DNA from 4 places in the Mesorhizobium sp. M0833 genome. Region 3 is predicted to be linked to each of the others. Evidence: predicted binding sites of a transcription regulator. Region 3 holds the regulator's gene; each other region holds the start of a gene.
What was found. Region 3 encodes LexA, which represses DNA repair genes until DNA is damaged. Its sites were predicted from a motif close to TGTTCNNNNTGTGTTCNG; they were not measured.

Region 1 (3,207 bases), on a different contig from region 3:
GAAGAGCTTTTCGAAGGCCTTGGCCCGGTTAGCATCCGCAAGATGTTCGGCGGCAAGGGCATCTATTTCGACGGCGTGATCGTCGCCGTCGTCATCCGTGACGAATTGATGCTGAAGGCCGACGCGGAAAGCGCGCCTGAATTCGAAGCGGCCGGCTGCCGGCAATGGACCTATACCGGCTCACGGCACGGCAAGCTGGTGTCTATGCCGTATTGGAGCGTTCCCGACAGTGCCTTCGATGATCCGGATGAGATGGCGATCTGGGCACGCCGCGCCTACGAGGCAGGACGGCGCGCCGGAAAATAGGCTGCGTTATGCTTCGGCAATTCCGCGCCGCACTTCATGCCAGGTCCCGCGCCTCGGGCACGAGCGCCAGCGCCTCGACAAAGCTGGCACTGGTGAAGGCGGCGCTCTCGATGGCGAGCGCCGCGGCGGCGACGCCTTCACGCAACGCTTCGCGCAGCGTCAGGCCGCGCAGCAGGGTGGCGACCGTGGCGCCGGCCAGAGCGTCGCCGGCGCCGGTGGCATCGGTCCGCTTTTGCAGTGGCGGAGGCAGGACCGAAAAGGCGCCGGTTTGGTCGAAACCGAGCACCGGTCCGTCGCCGGCGGTCACCACGCCGCTCTTCAGGCCGGCGCGTCTCAGCCCGTCGACGACGCCTTGATCGTCAGCATCGATGTCAACGCCGGCGATCACGCCGGCCTCGTGCCGGTTCATGAAGGCCAACGCTAGAAGTCCGAGCACCGGCGTCAGCCGCGCCGCTCTGCTGGGCGAGACGGCAAGCGCAAACACCGGCTTGCCGGCGGCGAGTGCCGCCAGCCGCTCCAACGCGGAAGACGGCAGGTTGGCGTCGCACAGCACCGCGTTGGCCGAACCGATCGCTTCACGCACCTTGGCGCGGCGGATTTGCTTGGGAAGCGCCAGCTCGTAGAGCACCATGTCGGCAAGGCCGGCGATCAGCCCGCCATCGCTATCGATCAGCATCGTATGGCTTGGCGTCGCCCGGTCGAGGAACACCGCCGACAGGTCGGCAATGCCGGCCTCGGTGACGGCGCGCAAGACCGTGTCGCCAAGGGCATCGCCGCCGCGCACCGAAAGCAGCGAGGCCGAGGCGCCGCGTCGCACCGCCCAGCGCAAGGCGTTGAAGACGGCGCCGCCAACCTGCTCGCGCATCGTGCCGGGGTTCAAGGCGGCTGGCACGAAGGCGCCGGCAACCCGGCCGCGCCGCTCGATATAGGCGCCGCCCACGGCCAGGATCGTCGGGGAGTTCATCATGCCGGCAAAATGCCCTTTGCTGTTGCGCGGGAGGAGACTAGGTCGCTGGGCGGAACCCTGCAATCGCGGGTGCGATTCGGTTGGTGACGGCAGCGGCGCCGCATGCGAGGCGGGAGGCATTGGGAAGCAAATTTACGAAACAAAAATAGAACAAATATGGATATCCGTTATTTTTCAAATCCTTGCCGCTCATTGACAAATGAGAACAAACGAGGTACATTCTTTTAAGGATTGCGGGATTGTCCGGCCTCCATTGACGACCACGGGGTGATGTATCATGGCTCAGAATTCTTTGCGGCTTGTAGAGGACAAAGCGGTGGACAAATCAAAGGCTCTGGATGCGGCGCTGTCGCAAATCGAGCGTGCCTTCGGCAAAGGCTCGATCATGCGGCTCGGCGCAAACGAGCAGGTCGTCGAGATCGAAACAGTGCCGACCGGCTCGCTTGGGCTGGACATCGCGCTTGGCGTCGGTGGCCTGCCGCGCGGCCGCATCGTCGAGATCTACGGGCCGGAAAGCTCGGGCAAGACGACGCTGGCGCTGCACACGGTGGCCGAAGCCCAGAAGAAGGGCGGCATCTGCGCCTTCGTCGATGCCGAGCACGCGCTCGACCCGGTCTATGCCCGCAAGCTCGGCGTCGATCTCGAAAACCTATTGATCTCGCAGCCCGATACCGGCGAGCAGGCGCTGGAGATCTGCGACACGCTGGTGCGCTCCGGCGCCATCGACGTGCTGGTGGTCGATTCGGTGGCGGCGCTGACGCCGCGGGCGGAAATCGAAGGCGAGATGGGCGATTCGCTGCCCGGCCTGCAGGCGCGCCTGATGAGCCAGGCACTGCGCAAGCTCACCGCCTCGATCTCGCGCTCCAACACCATGGTCATCTTCATCAACCAGATCCGCATGAAGATCGGCGTCATGTTCGGGTCGCCCGAGACGACGACCGGCGGCAATGCGCTGAAATTCTATGCTTCGGTCCGCCTCGACATCCGCCGCATCGGCTCGGTCAAGGATCGCGACGAGGTCGTCGGCAACCAGACCCGCGTCAAGGTGGTCAAGAACAAGCTGGCGCCGCCCTTCAAGGTGGTCGAGTTCGACATCATGTATGGCGAGGGCGTCTCCAAGACCGGCGAGCTGGTCGATCTCGGCGTCAAGGCCGGCGTGGTCGAAAAGTCGGGCGCCTGGTTCTCCTACAATTCGCAGCGTCTTGGCCAGGGCCGCGAAAACGCAAAACTGTTCCTGCGCGATAATCCCGACACGGCGCGCGAGATCGAGCTGGCGCTGCGACAGAATGCCGGGCTGATCGCCGAGAAATTCCTTGAAAACGGCGGCTCCGAAAGCAGCGACGACGGTTTCGAGGACGACGCTGGGGTGATGTAGGGCAGGCGACGCCTCGCGGAGCCTCAGCCGGGTTTCGATTTGATGTTTTGATTTTGAGTTTGCGTAATCGATGCGTTTCGAACCGCCGGCCCCGTGCCGGCGGTTTGCGTTTGACGGCGGGGCAGAAGCCATTTCAAAGCGCTGGTGAAAGCGGGGATTTGAGCCCGTTTGGTGTTTCTGGACAGGCTGCGGTGCGACCGCTAAAAGGCCATGTCTATTTTCCGCCGGCAGCCGGCGGTTCTCTCGAAAAGGCAGTATTCATGAGTGGCGTCAACGAGATCCGGTCGGCATTTCTCGACTATTTTCGCAAGGAAGGTCACGAGGTCGTCGCGTCAAGCCCGCTGGTGCCGCGCAACGACCCGACGCTTATGTTCACCAATGCCGGCATGGTGCAGTTCAAGAACGTTTTCACCGGTCTGGAGAAGCGGCCCTATTCGCGCGCCACGACTGCCCAGAAGAGTGTTCGCGCCGGCGGCAAGCACAACGACCTCGACAATGTCGGCTACACTGCGCGCCACCTGACCTTCTTCGAGATGCTCGGCAATTTCTCCTTCGGCGA
Region 2 (3,207 bases), on a different contig from region 3:
ATATCGGAGGCTTGGCCCTGGAAACCGCCGAGAGGCTGATGCAGCACGATGCTGGTGTTGGGTAGCGCGATACGCCGCCCTGGCGTGCCCGCCATCAGGAGAAACGAGGCCATCGAGGCGGCGAAGCCCATACAAACGGTGGAGACCGGGCAGCTGATATACTGCATCGTATCGTAGATGGCGAAACCGCTGGTCACCACGCCACCCGGCGAGTTGATGTAGAGCGAGACCTCCTTGTCGGGATTGTCGGATTCCAGCGACAGAAGCTGGGCGCAGACCAGCGCCGAGGTGCCGTCGTCGATCGGCCCGTTGATGAAGACGATGCGCTCGCGCAGCAGCCGCGAAAATATATCGAAGGCACGTTCGCCGCGACTCGATTGCTCGATCACCATCGGCACCAAATTGGCAAGGCCGCTCATCGTTATCTCCTTTGACTGTCGTCGTTCAGGCCGCGCGCATAAAGAGGCGCGGGGTGTTTGCGGCGATCTGCTTGTACTTGGGAGTACGCGCTTCAAACGAAAGTCGGCAACCGGCGCCTGCCATCGCGATCTCCGGCACTGCTGCCCGAGCAAAACCATCATGGACGATGCGCAGATGTGTGCCGCCGGAAACGGTGCGGTCGAGCGTAAAGGTGACGATGCTGTCCACTGGGCTATCGTTCATTGGGCTGTCCACCGGGCTGTCGGGCGGCACCTGCGTATCGTCGGGCGCCGGCCGCTCCCGCCAGGAATAGCGCAGCAGCCGTCCGGGATCCGCGTCGAGGATTTCGCACTCGATCGGCGCATCCGGCGCTTTAAAGGCAAAGCGGTTGCCGACCTTTGGTTCAATGTCGTTTGGCATCATCCAGGCCGCGAGCAGGTCCGGCACTGTCAGCGCCCGCCACACTTTTTCCGGCGGCTCGGGCAGCTCGCACTCGAACTCGATCTTGTCTGCCGCCATTTCCGCGCGTTCTTTGCCTCGGCTGGTCATTGGTCCATGTCCTTCAAAACCGTCTTGAGCCTTTCGATGCGCTCTGGCCAGAACGCGCGGTAGCGTTCGATCCAGCCGAGCAGCGGCACAAGCCCGTTCGGATCGGCGCGGTAATAGGCATTGCGGCCGGCCCGGCGTTCGACCACGAGGCCGGCACCTCGCAGCACCGCGAGGTGCTGCGATACCGCCGGCTGCGAAACTGGCATGCCATTGCGGAGTTCCGATACCGTCATCTCGCCGTCGGCGAGCCGCTCATAGACGGCGCGACGCGTTGGATCGGCCAGTGCCCGAAAAATCTCTGCTTCGATCATTCCAGAAGCATAAGTCAATACTTATAGGTTTGGCAAGTCGCGTTTTTAAGACAAGCAGTGTTTTTTACGACCGGCGAGATTTTACAAACGCGTCGGAAGCCAGCGTCTCACCATGTCTGGAGATCCGTTAAACGTTGCCTCAAAAACTGGTGACGCACGGCATGGATATGAAGCAGTTCGGAGCCGACGTTTCGGAAGCCATGTTGCCTGTGCGCGGCAACAACAAGCGACTGTCCGGCAGTCAAGACGAGATGCTCGTCATCGATCCACATCTCGGCCCTGCCAGCGATGACGGTAAGCACTTCCTCGACCGGGTGCCAATGTGTCGGGGCGCCAACCGCGGGTTCGACCCATTGTTCAAATATGCAAAGTTGAGTTGCGCCGTTGCAGACCGAGACATGCATGCGGGTCTTTACTCCCGTCCGCCATTCTTCTTGCGGCTGATCGTCATGCTCGACCATCTTCATTGAGTTCGCCTCGATCTCAGGGTTCGTGGAAAATTCGGCGCCAAGACACTACTTGTTACTGACATCTATTGACAGTGCAGGACCTTTAACCTAGAACGAAAAGAGAACAAAAACCTTGTGGGAAAAGGCAGCCACGGCAGGCAGGGATTGTCCATAGCCTGTAAGGTGCAGCGACAAGAATTTGGTTTCGGATGAGCGCGGAGAAGTGTCATGGCGGGTAGCGTCAACAAGGTCATTCTGGTGGGCAACCTCGGGGCGGACCCTGAAATCCGCCGCCTGAATTCGGGTGACCCGGTCGTCAATATCCGCATCGCGACGTCGGAAAGCTGGCGCGACAAGACATCCGGAGAGCGCAAGGAGAAGACCGAGTGGCACAATGTCGTGATTTTCAACGACCAGATCGCCAAGGTGGCCGAGCAGTATCTGAAGAAAGGCATGAAGGTCTATGTCGAGGGCCAGCTGCAGACGCGCAAATGGCAGGACCAGACCGGCAACGACCGCTATACGACCGAAATCGTGTTGCAGAAATTCCGCGGCGAGCTGCAGATGCTTGATGCGCGGGGCGAGGGCGGCGGCCAGGTCGGCAACTATGCCGGTGGTGGTGCGAGCCGCGGTTCCGATTTCGGCCAGTCCGGCCCGGGCGAAAGTTTCAATCGGGGTGGCGCCAACAAGGGCGGCGGCGGTGGTTCATCGCGCGAGCTGGACGACGAAATCCCGTTCTGATTTCTCGGGGCGGACTGCCCTTGCGGCGAAAAGCGCCAGCACCTTGGCCACGAAATGGCGTCCCGAAAATCGGTCTTGGATTTTCGGGACGTTGTGCGTTTGAGCGGTGAAAGGACGTATCAAGTGAAAGCAAGGGTCAAATGGGTCGAGGAGCGCACTTTCGTTGGCGAGTCCGCCAGTGGGCACAAGTTGGTGCTAGGCACTGCGTTCGGGCCGGAGGGCAAGACGCCGGGGCCGAGCCCAATGGAACTGGTGCTGATCGGCACCGGAGGCTGCTCGGCCTATGACGTGGTCCATATCCTCGAAAAGGGGCGCGAGGCGGTCGAAGATTGCGTGGTCGAACTCGATGCCGACCGTGCAGAAGCCGATCCCAGGGTGTTCACCCGCATTCACATGCATTTTGTCGTCAAGGGCCGCGCGCTGTCACACGACAAGGTGAAGCGGGCGATCGGGCTTTCGATCGAGAAATACTGCTCGGCCTCGGCAATGATGGCCAAGACTGCCGAGATTACCCACGACTTCGAAGTCATTGAAACGACAGCGAAGTAGGGCAGTTCCTAAGTCGCCATCAGCGCCTTGATGCCGTCGGCGACGAACTGTATGGCGAGCGCCGCCAGGATGACGCCGAGCAGCCGTGTCAGGATCGAACGGCCGGTTTGGCCGAGGATACGGTCGATGCGCTCTGACAGCACGAACACCAGGTAGGTGATGACGAGGCAGATGGCGATGATGCCGAC
Region 3 (3,207 bases):
TGATCGTTGGCGTGCGCGCCGGCATTCCCGAGGAGATCAACGAAGCGATGCGGCGTACAGGCATCTACCACATCATCTCCATCTCGGGGCTGCATATGGCGTTGGTCGCCGGCACCATCATGGCGCTGCTGCGCGGCGCCTTTGCGTTGTTTCCCGACTTCTCATCGCGACGGCCGGTCAAGAAATATGCCGCAGCCGCCGCGCTTTTTTCGATTGCGGCGTACCTCGTCTTTTCCGGCGTTGTGGTGGCGGCCGAACGCAGCTTCATCATGCTGGCGGTGATGCTCATCGCCGTGCTGTTCGACCGGGCCGCGCTCACCATGCGCAATCTGGCGATCTCGGCCATCGCGGTCATCGTAGTGTCGCCGCACGAGGTGGTCGGTCCGAGCTTCCAGATGTCCTTCGCCGCGACGGCGGCCCTTGTCGGCGCCTATGCCGGCTGGTCCGATTACCGCACCGGCAGGGCCACCACGCCGCCGCCCCGGCGATCGCCGCTACGCTTGGCCACTCGAAAGGTCCTGCTGGGCATGGGCGGCCTGGCGATGACCTCGATCATTGCAGGGAGCGCCACGGCGCTTTTCGCCATATGGCATTTCCAGCGCGTAGCGCCGCTCAGCCTGTTCGCCAATCTGGCCATCATGCCTATCGTCTCACTGGTCGTCATGCCCTTCGCCGTGCTCAGCGCGCTGGCGATGCCGTTCGGCGCGGATGGGCCTTTCCTCTACGTGATGGGCAAGGGGCTGACGGCGATGATCGCCCTGTCCGGGTGGATCTCCGAGCGCTCGCCGATCGATGCGGTCGGACTGATTTCGCTGAGATCTGTCCTTTTGGTGACGATCGCCCTCGTCATTGCCAGCATGGCGACGACCTGGTTGCGGCTCGCGGCACTTCCTTTTGCGCTCGCCGGCTTGCTAACGACAACGCAGACGCGCGTACCCGACGTATTGATCTCGGAGGACGCACGGCTGGTCGCGCTGCCGATCGGCAGCGGTGAGCTCGCGGTCAACCGGGCACGCCCGAATGAGTTCACCATCGACAACTGGAAACGCGCGCTCACATCAGAGGCTATCGTCGCGCCGGAAACACCTGGAAAGAACGATCCGCAATTCGACATTGCCGATCCGGCCGACCTACCGCCGGGCATGCCGTTCATTTGCACGGACGGTCTCTGCCTCGCCAGGCATCCATCCGGCGCGATCATTGCGCAAGCCAAGGACCGCGATACCGCACGGCCAGCCTGCGCCTTCGCCAGCTTGATCGTCATCGACGACGCCACAGCCCATAATCCTTGCTACTACGACCGGCTGGTCCTCGTCGTCACCAAACGGCAACTGGCGCGCGCGGGAAGTGCGGCCGTCTATTTCGATCCACAAGCGGCAACACGCGCCGAAATCCGCTTCGCCGTCGAAAAATCATACCGGCCTTGGCACGTGCAGCGGAAATTTTCACGCCCGGCGCGCGGCCTGCCGCCATACCGCAGGGCCGACAATCCAAAAGCCGGCACCAAGGGCGCAACTCAGTAGCGGCGGATCAGCCCAACGAGCTTGCCCTGCACCTTGACCCTGTCTGGTCCGAAGATGCGCGTCTCGTAGGCCGGATTGGCGGCCTCCAGGGCGATCGAGGCGCCCTTGCGGCGGAACCGCTTCAGCGTCGCTTCCTCCTCGTCGACCAGGGCCACCACGATCTCACCGGGGCTCGCCGTATCGGCGTTGCGGATGATCACCGTGTCGCCGTCGAAAATGCCAGCCTCGATCATCGAATCGCCTTTGACCTCGAGCGCATAATGCTCGCCGCCCATGATCATATCCGGCGGCACCGAAATCGAATGCGTCTGGTGCTGGATAGCATCGATCGGCACACCAGCGGCGATGCGGCCCATTACCGGGATCGAAACGGCGGCGACGACATCGTCGTCATTGCCGGCTGCAGGGACGCGCGACGATGTCGGCTTGCCCTGCCGAGGGGCACCTTGCCCAAGACTGCCCTGGATGACACTCGGCGAGAACTTGCGTGCCGCATTGAGGCCGGGGGCGATCGAGTCAGGCAGGCGTAGTACCTCCAGCGCACGGGCCCGGTTGGGCAAACGGCGAATGAAGCCGCGCTCCTCCAGCGCCGTAATCAGTCGGTGGATTCCGGATTTGGAAGCCAGGTCGAGCGCTTCCTTCATCTCGTCGAAGGAAGGTGGGATACCGCTTTCCTTCAACCTTTCGTGGATGAACATAAGCAGTTCGTGTTGTTTGCGTGTCAGCATAGCGACCCCCAACAGAATCAGAAAACAAACCCAGAACAGACACTATCTGTTCCAGTTGTGTTCCGCAACTGTTTAAAGTTTAATGAATACGTTAAGGCTCGGGAAACAAACGACGTCCCCTACCGGCGTACCGTATTTTCGCCGCCGCGAGCCTCATCGCCTTGATTCTGCTTTCGTTTGCGCCCTTCTGGCGTCCCGGAAGGGCGCATTGGCATCGGCCGTCCGCCGGCAAAGGGCACGGAAGTGAACCCCTATCGAATGTGCGGTTTGGTCAATGCACCGTGAACGAAACGAACTCAAAGCGCCAACCTCGGGGTTAAGTCCCGGTTTCCACCGCCTAGTCAGGCTGCTTCTCGCCGGTGGAGCCTTGCTACGCGCTACCCGGTAATGGAAGAACAGTTGATGCGTGTCCGGCGTTGCGTTGGATTTTGGGGGAGCAGGCAAATCATGACGGGAATTCCCGATCTCGTGGCCGTAAAGGCGATGGATGCCGCGGATCCGCTGCGCGCGATACGTGACCGCTTTGTGCTGCCGCAAGGAGTGATCTATCTCGACGGCAATTCGCTAGGAGCTGCTTCACGTGCCGCTTTCGATGAACTGTACAAGGCCGCGACCGAAGAATGGTCGCATGATCTCATCCGCGCATGGAACACGGCCGGCTGGTTCAACATGCCGCTTGAACTTGGCGACCAGCTCGGGCGCCTGATCGGCGCCGCGGCCGGCCAGACGGTGGTCTGCGACACGACGTCGGTCAACATCTACAAGCTGTTGCACGCAGCCATGGCCATGCGACCGGAGCGGCAGGCCATCGTCGCCGAGGGCGATAGTTTTCCGACAGACCTCTACATGGCGGAGGGTGTGGTTTCGACGCGAAAAGATGCGCTGCTGCACCTCTCGGGGGTCGACGCGCCGACCATTGAGGAGCTGATCGACGAACGCACCGCCGTGGTGCTGGT
Region 4 (3,207 bases), on a different contig from region 3:
CGTCGAACGCCTTGAGACGCGGCTGAAAGCGGAGATGCCGGAGGTGACGCGGCTGTTCGTCAAGCCTCAGACCACCGGCACCTGGGAACGCCGGAGCAAGGCCTTGGCGGGGGCATCCGGACAAGAACCGGCCTAAGGAAAATGGCTTGAGGAAATCGATGCGCCGTCGGGCAGTCCCGGCTATGATCGCAGGCAAAAGCTCGGGAGGAACGAAGATGAAAATCGACGGCGGGTGTCATTGCGGCGCCATCACTTACGAGGCCGAGGTCGATCCGGAAAAGACCACCATTTGTCACTGCATCGATTGTCAGAAGCTAACCGGAACGGCCTTTCGCGTCACCGTGCCGGCGTCCGAGGACAATTACAGGATCACCAAGGGCAAGCCGAAAATCTACATCAAGACCGGTTCGAGCGGCGCCAAGCGCGCCCAGGCGTTTTGCGGTGAGTGCGGCTCGCATCTCTACGCCACGTCGGCGGGCGAGGGACCGAAGGTTTACGGCATCAGGGTCGGCACGGCACGGCAGCGCGAGCAACTGGTGCCGAGAAAGCAGATCTGGCACCGCTCGGCGCTGCATTGGCTGCCGGAATTCGAAGGCACGATCATCATCGAGGAGCAGTAGCGCCAGATCCGGGTGAAGCCTCCGGTTCCGGCGTAGCTCTCAATCGTCGCCTTCGACGACCCTTAGCCTCAACTGCCCGGTTTTCGAATCGGCGACACGCGCGCTGCTTTCCGCTTTTGCTCCGCTGCCATTCGAACCAGCGGTATCCTCCGCCGGCTGCACGCCAAACTCCAGCGCCTCGATCTTTTGTCCGCGCCGGGTCACCTTCGATGTCGAGACCAGAATGTCGTCGATATCCTTGGCCGATTGACCGAAATGCGTCTGCAATTTGCGCACCCGCTCGTCGAGCCGGGAGACGTCTTCCATCAGCCGGATGACCTCGCCCTGGATCAGGTGTGCCTGCTCGCGCATGCGGGCATCCTTGAGGATTGCCTGAATGACCTGGATCGACAGCATCAAAAGCGATGGCGAGACGATGACGATCCGCGATCGATGCGCCTTTTGGACAACGGCCTCGAAATTCTCATGGATTTCGGCGAACACCGATTCCGAGGGCACGAACATGAAGGCGGTGTCCTGCGTCTCGCCCTGGATCAGGTATTTTTCGGAAATATCGCGGACATGCACCTCGATGTCGCGCCGGAAAGCCTGTGCGGCCGACTTCTGCAGGTCGGCGCCTTCGGCGGCACGGATGGCATTCCACGCCTCGAGCGGAAACTTTGCGTCGATGGCAAGTGACGGCGCGCCGTTCGGCATCTTCACCAGGCAGTCGGGCCGGCTGCCATTCGACAAGGTCGCCTGGAATTCATAGGCGCCGTGCGGCAATCCGTCGGCGACGATGGCCTCCATGCGCGACTGGCCGAAGGCGCCGCGCGTCTGCTTGTTGGAAAGGATCGCCTGCAATTGCACGACCTGGCCGGCCAGCGACTGGATATTGCCTTGCGCGATATCGATAACCGCCAGCCGTTCCTGCAGCTTGGCGAGGCTCTCATGCGTCGATCTCGTCTGCTCGGTCATGGTCTGGCCCAGGCGGCCGGTCATGGCATCGAGGCGCTGGCCGATCGACTGGGTCAGTTCCGCCTGGCGCGCCCCGAACACTTCGGCGATGGCGCCCATGCGGCCCTGCATTTCCGCCTGGCTTGCCAAGATGCCGGCCATCCGCACCTCGGCGTCACGGGCGTGGTCGGCGGCTTCGGCGGCCGCCACTGCACGCGCCTTGGCCGATCGCCAGAGCGCAACGACGAGCGCCACGAACAGTCCAAGGAACAGCATTGCGCCGAAACCCAGGGCTTGGCCGAGCGTGAGCGTGGTGGCGCCGAGGCGGGCGACAGGTTCGGACAGGATGGTGGCCAGATCGTTCATGCCGACAGCATAGATGATTCGGTCTGCCGGCACAGATCAAAACGTGAACGACCCGAAGCCGTCCCGGTTGACGCTTTTCCTGCGAGGTCTTAGGTGAGACGCCATGTCGATCAAGCCTCTTATCATCCTCCCCGATCCCGTCCTGCGCCAGGTTTCAAAACCGGTCGAGCGTGTCGATGGCGATTTGCGCAAACTGGCCGGCGACATGCTGGACACTATGTATGACGCGCCCGGCATCGGCCTCGCAGCGATCCAGGTCGGCGAACCCTTGCGCATGCTGGTGATCGACCTCGCCAAGGAGGACGAGACGCCGGCACCGCACGTCTTCATCAATCCCGAAATCCTTGAAAGCTCCGACCAGCGTTCGGTCTATGAGGAAGGCTGCCTGTCGATCCCCGATTACTATGCCGAAGTCGAGCGCCCCGCCGCGGTGCGGGTGAAGTATCTCGATCGCGACGGCAAGCTGCAGGAGATCGAGGCCGAGGGGCTGATGGCGACCTGCCTGCAGCACGAGATCGACCATCTCAACGGCGTGCTGTTCATCGACCACATCTCAAAACTGAAGCGGGACATGGTGGTCAAGAAGTTCAAAAAGCTCGCCAGGGACAAGGCGCCGGGCAAGATGGTGGGATAGGGGTCGACGAATGCCCCTGCGTGTCATCTTCATGGGTACGCCCGAATTCTCCGTGCCGACGCTGCGGGCGATTGCCGGGGCCGGGCACGGGTTGACCGCCGTCTACACGCAGCCGCCGCGCGCCGGCGGCCGGCGCGGGCTCGAACTGACGCCGTCGCCGGTGCAGCGCGAGGCGGATCGGTTGGGCGTCGAGGTGCGGACGCCGGTGTCGCTGAAGGGCGAGGCGGAGCAGGAGGCGTTCCGCGCCTTGCGCGCCGACGTCGCCGTGGTCGTCGCCTACGGCCTGCTTCTGCCCAAACCCATTCTCCAGGCGCCGCGGCTCGGTTGCCTCAACGGCCACGCATCGCTACTGCCGCGCTGGCGCGGCGCTGCCCCTATCCAGCGCGCCATCATCGCCGGCGACACCGAAACGGGCATGATGGTGATGCGGATGGAGGAAGGCCTCGACACCGGGCCAGTGGCAATGGTTGAAAAATGTCCGATTGGACCCGACATGACGGCCGGCGATCTGCACGACCGGCTGATGGTCCTCAGTGCTGCGCTGATGGTGCAAGCGCTGGAACGGTTGGAGCGGAATACGCTGACATTTACCACACAGGCGGAGGTGGGGGTGACCTACGCCAAGAAAATCGATAAATCGGAGACTCGCAT

Region 1: a site for LexA is predicted at 1,409-1,426, ahead of recA (recombinase RecA). Genes of this name have one in related genera too.
Region 2: a site for LexA is predicted at 1,839-1,856, ahead of NKH98_RS23800 (single-stranded DNA-binding protein). Genes of this name have one in related genera too.
Region 4: a site for LexA is predicted at 1,955-1,972, ahead of NKH98_RS08425 (DNA recombination protein RmuC). Genes of this name have one in related genera too.

The regions. Positions count from the first base shown of each region.
Region 1 is NZ_JAMYOQ010000012.1:130,202-133,408, forward strand. Features, by position in the region: gene NKH98_RS16140 (TfoX/Sxy family protein) at 1-306, shown strand, start outside; gene NKH98_RS16145 (carbohydrate kinase family protein) at 341-1,273, opposite strand; gene recA (recombinase RecA) at 1,551-2,648, shown strand; gene alaS (alanine--tRNA ligase) at 2,909-3,207, shown strand, end outside.
Region 2 is NZ_JAMYOQ010000024.1:29,900-33,106, reverse strand. Features, by position in the region: gene NKH98_RS23820 (ATP-dependent Clp protease proteolytic subunit) at 1-419, opposite strand, end outside; gene NKH98_RS23815 (SRPBCC family protein) at 445-969, opposite strand; gene NKH98_RS23810 (ArsR/SmtB family transcription factor) at 966-1,280, opposite strand; gene NKH98_RS23805 (cupin domain-containing protein) at 1,388-1,684, opposite strand; gene NKH98_RS23800 (single-stranded DNA-binding protein) at 1,958-2,470, shown strand; gene NKH98_RS23795 (OsmC family protein) at 2,594-3,019, shown strand; gene NKH98_RS23790 (MarC family protein) at 3,028-3,207, opposite strand, start outside.
Region 3 is NZ_JAMYOQ010000013.1:45,530-48,736, forward strand. Features, by position in the region: gene NKH98_RS16690 (ComEC/Rec2 family competence protein) at 1-1,523, shown strand, start outside; gene lexA (transcriptional repressor LexA) at 1,517-2,251, opposite strand; gene kynU (kynureninase) at 2,699-3,207, shown strand, end outside.
Region 4 is NZ_JAMYOQ010000005.1:183,156-186,362, forward strand. Features, by position in the region: gene NKH98_RS08415 (cation diffusion facilitator family transporter) at 1-136, shown strand, start outside; gene NKH98_RS08420 (GFA family protein) at 216-620, shown strand; gene NKH98_RS08425 (DNA recombination protein RmuC) at 660-1,922, opposite strand; gene def (peptide deformylase) at 2,026-2,556, shown strand; gene fmt (methionyl-tRNA formyltransferase) at 2,573-3,207, shown strand, end outside.